2 regions of the Pseudomonas sp. NLJ1 genome follow, and region 2 is predicted to be linked to the other one. Evidence: riboswitches for the same ligand, from Rfam matches in the RefSeq annotation. Region 2 holds a riboswitch; the other holds the start of a gene.
The links. A riboswitch is a leader RNA that binds a small molecule or an ion and turns the genes downstream of it on or off. The one in region 2 is predicted to bind cobalamin.
Positions count from the first base shown of each region.

Region 1 (3,218 bases), 1.1 Mb from region 2:
GATATCACAGAATTCGAATACGGTGACGTACCTGTGGGAGCGGGTTTACCCGCGAAGAGGCCGGCACAGGCAGCACAAAAACATCTACCTCTCCGGGATAATTTAGTTATAAGATAACGTTTCAGTTGACATCGATTCCTAACAGCGACCTCCCATGACAAGCGCCAGCGCCACCCCCACCCTGCTCACCCAGCGCCTGCAGAGCATCGATGCCCTGCGCGGCCTGGTGATCCTGTTCATGCTCCTGGACCACGTCCGTGAAACCTTCTTTCTGCACCGCCAGGTCAGCGACCCTATGGCCATCGACGCCACCGAGCCGTCGCTGTTCTTCAGCCGCACCCTGGCCCACCTGTGCGCGCCGGTGTTCGTCATGCTGACCGGCCTGTCGGCCTGGCTGTACGGCGAGAAACACCAGGGCCGCAGCGATGTCGCGGCGTTCCTGTTCAAGCGCGGGCTGTTCCTGGTGGCGCTGGAATTCACCCTGGTCAACTTCGCGTGGACCTTCCAGCTGCCACCCAGCGTCATCTACCTGCAAGTGATCTGGGCCATCGGCGTGAGCATGATCGCCCTGTCGCTGCTGGTGTGGCTGCCACGTGCCGCCCTGATCGCCCTGGGCGCAATCATCATCGCCGGCCACAACCTGCTCGATGGCCTGCACTTTGGCGCCGAATCCGCCCTGCATGTGCCGTGGGCAATCCTGCATGACCGGGGCTGGCTGGAGTTCTCCGAAAGCCTGCGCCTGCGCACCTCCTACCCGGTACTGCCGTGGATCGGCGTCATCGCCCTAGGCTACGGCCTGGGCCCCTGGTTCGCCCGTGGCAGCGAGGCCGGCCAACGCCAGCATCGCCTGCTGCTGGCCGGGCTGATCGCGCTGCTGGGCTTTGTCGTGCTGCGCCTGGTCAACGGCTACGGCGAGGCGCCGTGGAGCACTTACCCGAGCGTCACGCAAACCCTGATGAGCTTCTTGAACATCACCAAGTACCCGCCGTCGCTGCTGTTCCTGGCGCTGACCCTGGGCTGTGGCCTGATGTTGCTGCGCGCCTTCGAACGTGCCGGCCAGGCCCGCTGGATCAGTGCCCTGGCGGTGTTCGGTGCGGCACCGATGTTCTTCTACCTGCTGCACCTGTATGTGCTGAAGCTGCTGTATCTGGCCAGCCTGGCGCTGTTCGGCCGCAACCATGGTGACTACTTCGGCTTCGACGGCATTGCCGCGGTGTGGCTGGCGGCAGTGCTGCTCGCGGTTTCGCTGTACCTGCCGGTGCGCTGGTTCGCCCGCCTGAAGGCGCGGCGGCGCGACATCACCTGGCTGAAGTACTTCTGAAAAGCGTTTTCACCCGGCGGCACGATGGTCTACCATGCCGGCCGCCGGTTTCCACCACGGAAACAATAGGGAATCCCAGGCCCGCCAATTCGGGCCAAACGGAACTGCCCCCGCAACTGTAGGTGCCGAGCCTGCTCCATCGATGCCACTGGGCCACGAACCCGGGAAGGCCGGAGCCAGGCGATGACGCACCAGTCAGGAGACCTGCCGGCCTACATTCACCAACCGGCGGGGTGTCCGGGATTGGCCATCAGTGTTGCCCCTTCGGCCAGCGGGGGCTCGGCGATGCCTGTCCGTGCGTTCCTCACCCGAACTGTCCGATAGGAGATCGCCCAGCATGCTGCCCCGTTTTGCCACCCTGCTCGCCGGCCTGGGCCTCACCGGCCTGGCCCAGGCTGCTGCCACCCATTACCCGCTGACGCTGGACAACTGCGGCAAGCCGCAAACCTTCGCCCAGGCGCCGCAACGCACGGTCACCATTGGCCAGGCCAGTACCGAGCTGCTCTACGCGCTGGGGCTGGGCGACAAACTGGCTGCCACCTCGCTGTGGTTCAACAACGTGCTGCCCGAGTACCAGGTGCAGAACGCCAAGGTGCCGCGCCTGGCCGACAACGAGCCCAGCTTCGAGGCGGTAGTGGGCAAGCGCCCGCAACTGGTGACAGTGCAGTTCGAATGGATGGTCGGTGCCCAGGGCGTGGTCGGCACCCGCGAGCAGTTCGATGAACTGGGCATCCCCACCTACCTGCTGCCGTCAGACTGCGAAGGCAAGGACAACCTGGTGGGCGCCGATGGCACCCGCCTGCAGGCGTTCCAGGTCGACACCATCTACAAGAGCGTCAGCCAGCTGGCGGCAATCTTCGACGTGCAGGACCGTGGCTCGGCCCTGAATGCCGAGCTCCAAGGCCGCCTGGACAGTGCCAGGGCGCAACTGGCCGGCAAGGACCTGTCCGCCACCTCGGCGCTGTTCTGGTTCTCCAGCGCCGACCTGCACATCGACCCCTACGTGGCGGGCCGCCAGGGGGTCGCCGACTTCATGCTGCGTACCCTCGGCGTGCGCAACGTGGTCGAGTCCAGCGAAGAGTGGCCGACCGTAGGCTGGGAAACCCTGGCCAAGGCCAACCCCTCGTGGCTGATCATTGCCCGCATGGACCGCCGCCGCTACCCCGCCGATGACTACCAGAAGAAGCTGGCATTCCTGCGTAGCGACCCGGTAACGCGCAACATGGACGCGGTGAAGCACGATCGCATCGTCATCCTCGACGCCGACGCCATGCAGGCCGGCATTCGCTTGTTCAGCGGCGTGCAGACGCTGGCCGCCGCCTTCGCCAGCGGCAAAGCAGCCCAATGATGATGCGCCTGCTACCCTGCATCGCCGTTGCCCTGGCCGCCCTGTTGGCAGCCCTGCTGGCCGGCACTGCCATCGGTGAAACCAACCTGGCGCCCGGCGTGGTCGGCCAGGTGCTGGCCAACCACCTGTGGCAGGCCGGCTATCCGGTCGACCTGATCGACGCCGGCATCGTCTGGAACTACCGCCTGCCCCGCACCCTGGTCGCTGCGGCCTGCGGCGCAGGCCTTGCCACCTGCGGCGTGATCCTGCAGGCACTGTTGCGCAATCCGTTGGCCGAGCCTTACCTGCTGGGGTTGTCTGCAGGCGCCTCGACCGGTGCGGTGCTGGTCGGCCTGCTGGGCTTCGGCAGCCTGGCGCTGAGCATGTCCGGCGGCGCCTTCATCGGCGCCCTGGCAGCGTTCGCTCTGGTACTGGTGCTGTCCAGGGCAGCCGGCCCCAGCAACAACAACGCCCAGGTGATCCTTGCCGGGATCGCCGGCTCGCAACTGTTCAACGCCCTTACCGCCTTCCTCATCACCATGTCGGCTACTGCCGAGCAGGCGCGCGGCA
Region 1 covers NZ_CP137735.1:4,876,633-4,879,850, reverse strand. Annotated here, with positions in the region: gene R9B85_RS22045 (DUF1624 domain-containing protein) at 155-1,321, shown strand; cobalamin riboswitch at 1,350-1,547, shown strand; gene R9B85_RS22040 (ABC transporter substrate-binding protein) at 1,659-2,669, shown strand; gene R9B85_RS22035 (FecCD family ABC transporter permease) at 2,669-3,218, shown strand, end outside.
Region 1: linked by a shared signal. The riboswitch ahead of R9B85_RS22040 (ABC transporter substrate-binding protein) and the one ahead of cobW (cobalamin biosynthesis protein CobW) in region 2 are both predicted to bind cobalamin.

Region 2 (3,218 bases):
CCTGGCGCAGGTGATCGAGCACGCTGGTGTGGCCTGGTAGTGCGCTGCAGTTCGCGCGCCTGGCGTTGCTGCTGCTGTTTCAGCCTGGCAAGTTGCTGTTGGGCCAGCGCCGTCTGGCTGGCTTTCTGGGCCGAATAGAAGCTGTAGTTGCCGCCATAGGCCTGCAAGCCCAGGCTGGTTCCACGAGTGCGCCGCGGGCCCTGTGGGAGCGGGTTCACCCGCGAAACAGGCGACGCGGTGGATGGCACGGGCTTCGCCCGTGTTCGCGGGTGAACCCGCTCCCACATTGCCGGCGGCACCCTTAAGGTGTGCGCTGGACCTGTAGGACCGCGCATGCCCCTGGTTCAGCGCCCCATCAAGCGCTTGCTCCAGTCACCCCCGTGGCTCTGCTGGCAAGCCTCTTCACTGTCAAACCGCACATGCCAGGCCGGATGATCCAGCTGAATGCCGGCCTGCTCCAGTGCAAGGCCCGTCAGCGCCAGCATGCGCACCTTCGCGTCGCCCGCCACGGCGGCGGCCTTGTCGGCCTCTCGCTCGAACACCCAGGTAATACGCAGGCTGGCCGGAAAATCCTCGGGCGCGAGACGGTGGGTAAGCCAGCTGAAACCGACGATCTCGGCCTTGGCGGTTTCGCAGGCTTCGGTCAGGCAAACCACCAGTTCACGCTCCAGGCGTGCCATATCGCGCTTGTTCAGGGGTTTCACCGGTGGGCCTCGCTGCTCAAAGCCACCACTGTAACGCAGTTGCGCCACTTGTTGTCGGCCAGCCCGACAGCAATGGTTGACCACCCGCCAGCCACTGCGTAGCCTTGCCACTTCGAGGTTCTTCGGCCAGGCCGAAGCTAAGACGGGAACGCGGTACAAGCCGCGGCTGCCCCCGCAACTGTAAGCACCGACAACGGATCGACACAGCCACTGCGCCCGCGCGCGGGAAGGCGTCATCCCGCCAGCCTGCTGCACCAGCGGGCACATGGAACGGTGCGAGCCAGGAGACCTGCCTCGTCACGTTTTCGACTTTCAACCGGGCGGGGTGATCCGGTGGCGAACAAGCCCGGCCGGCATGGCCCGCGGCTGTCGTCCTGCATGCCCGCGCCAATCTGCCAAGGGCAATGCGACATGAAAACACTGGCCAAGCTCCCCGTCACCATCGTCACCGGCTTCCTCGGCTCGGGCAAGACTACCTTGCTGCGCCACATGCTCGACAACGCCCAGGGCCGCCGCATTGCGGTGATCGTCAACGAGTTCGGCGAGTTGGGCATCGATGGCGAAATCCTCAAGCAGTGCAGCATCGGTTGCACCGAAGAAGAAGCCAGCGGCCGCGTCTACGAGCTGGCCAACGGCTGCCTGTGCTGCACCGTGCAGGAAGAGTTCTTCCCGGTGATGCGCGAGCTGGTGGCACGCCGTGGCGACCTGGACCATATCCTCATCGAAACCAGCGGCCTGGCCCTGCCCAAACCGCTGGTACAAGCCTTCCAGTGGCCGGAAATCCGCAATGCCTGCACCGTCGACGCGGTGATCACCGTGGTCGACAGCCCGGCCGTGGCCGCCGGCACTTTCGCCGCCTACCCGGACCAGGTCGATGCCCAACGCAAGCTCGACCCCAACCTGGACCACGAATCACCGCTGCACGAACTGTTCGCCGACCAGCTGGCCAGCGCCGACCTGGTGGTGCTGAACAAAGCCGACCTGATCGACGCCGAAGGGCTGGCCAAGGTCCGCGCCGAGGTGGCTGAAGAGCTGCCGCCGGCGGTCAAGGTGATCGAAGCCAGCAGCGGTAAGCTGCCGCTGGAGGTGCTGCTGGGCGTGGGCGCCGAGTCCGAGGCGCACATCGATGGCCGCCGTACCCACCATGATTCGCACCATGACGGCGATGACCATGACGATCATGACCACGACGCCTTCGACTCCATCTCCATCGACCTGCCAGAAGCCGACGAAAGCCTGCTGCTCGACGCCCTGACCCAGCTGGTGGTGGAGTTCGGCATCCTGCGCGCAAAAGGCTTCGCGGCCATCCCCGGCAAGCCGATGCGCCTGCTGGTGCAAGGCGTGGGTACCCGTTTCGACAAGCACTTCGACCGCGCCTGGCGCGCCGACGAGCCGCGCATCACCCGCCTGGTGCTGATCGGCCAGGACCTCGATGCCGCCCAGCTGGAAGCGCGCCTGCGCCAGGCCCTGGGCGCCTGACCCATGCACCTGCTGCGGACCCAGCCCGGCGGCTTCGTGCCGGATGACAGCATTGCCGACCTCGGCCAGACGCCCGCCGAGCTGGTGATTCTCTGCAGCGGCGATTCGCACCTGGCATTGCTCGCCGACACCGCCGAGCAATTGCCCGACGATTACCCCAGCCTGCGCCTGGCCAACCCGATGCAGGTACAGAACCATGCCTCGGTCGACCTGTATGTCGACCAGGTACTGCGCCATGCCAAGGTCATCCTGGTGTCGCTGCACGGTGGCGCAGGCTACTGGCGCTATGGCGTCGAGCAACTGGTCGAGCTGGCCGGCCGTGGCGTGCAGCTGATCCTGGTGCCGGGCGACGACCGTCCGGACCCGGAGCTGACCAGCCTGGGCAATGTCAGCAGCGAGCAGGCCGAACGCCTCTGGCACTACCTGCGCCAGGGCGGCAAGGCCAACGCCATCAACCTGTTCAACTGCCTGGCCAGCCAGTGGCTGGGCCGCGACTATGCCTGGGACGAGCCGCAGCCTTTGCCGCGCACCGCCGTGTATCACCCGGCCAAGGGCAGCGCCACGCTGGAGGACTGGTACCCGCAGTGGCACCCCGAACAGCCGGTGGCGCCGCTGCTGTTCTACCGCTCCCATCTGCAGGCGGCCAACACCGCGTTCATCGATGTGTTCTGCCAGCGCCTGCAGGCCGCCGGGCTCAACCCGTTGCCGATCGCCGTGGCCAGCCTCAAGGAAAGCGCCTGCCTGGAGCAGGTCGAAGCCTGGCTGGACGAGGTGGGTGCCGAAGTGCTGGTCAACACCACCGGCTTTGCCCTGTCCAGCCCCGAGCGCCCCAACCTGCGCCCGTTCCGTCGCGATATCCCGGTACTGCAGGCCATCTGCGCGCAAGACAACCAGCCCGGCTGGGAGGCCAGCGAGCAGGGCCTGGGGGCGCGTGACCTGGCCATGCACATTGCCTTGCCCGAACTGGACGGGCGCATCATCACCCGCCCGGTCAGTTTCAAGGACATGGCGTGGCGCAGCGAGCGCAGCCAGTCT
Region 2 covers NZ_CP137735.1:291,407-294,624, reverse strand. Annotated here, with positions in the region: partial or broken gene R9B85_RS01305 (AAA family ATPase) at 1-179, opposite strand, end outside; gene R9B85_RS01300 (hypothetical protein) at 345-704, opposite strand; cobalamin riboswitch at 803-1,015, shown strand; gene cobW (cobalamin biosynthesis protein CobW) at 1,116-2,183, shown strand; gene cobN (cobaltochelatase subunit CobN) at 2,187-3,218, shown strand, end outside.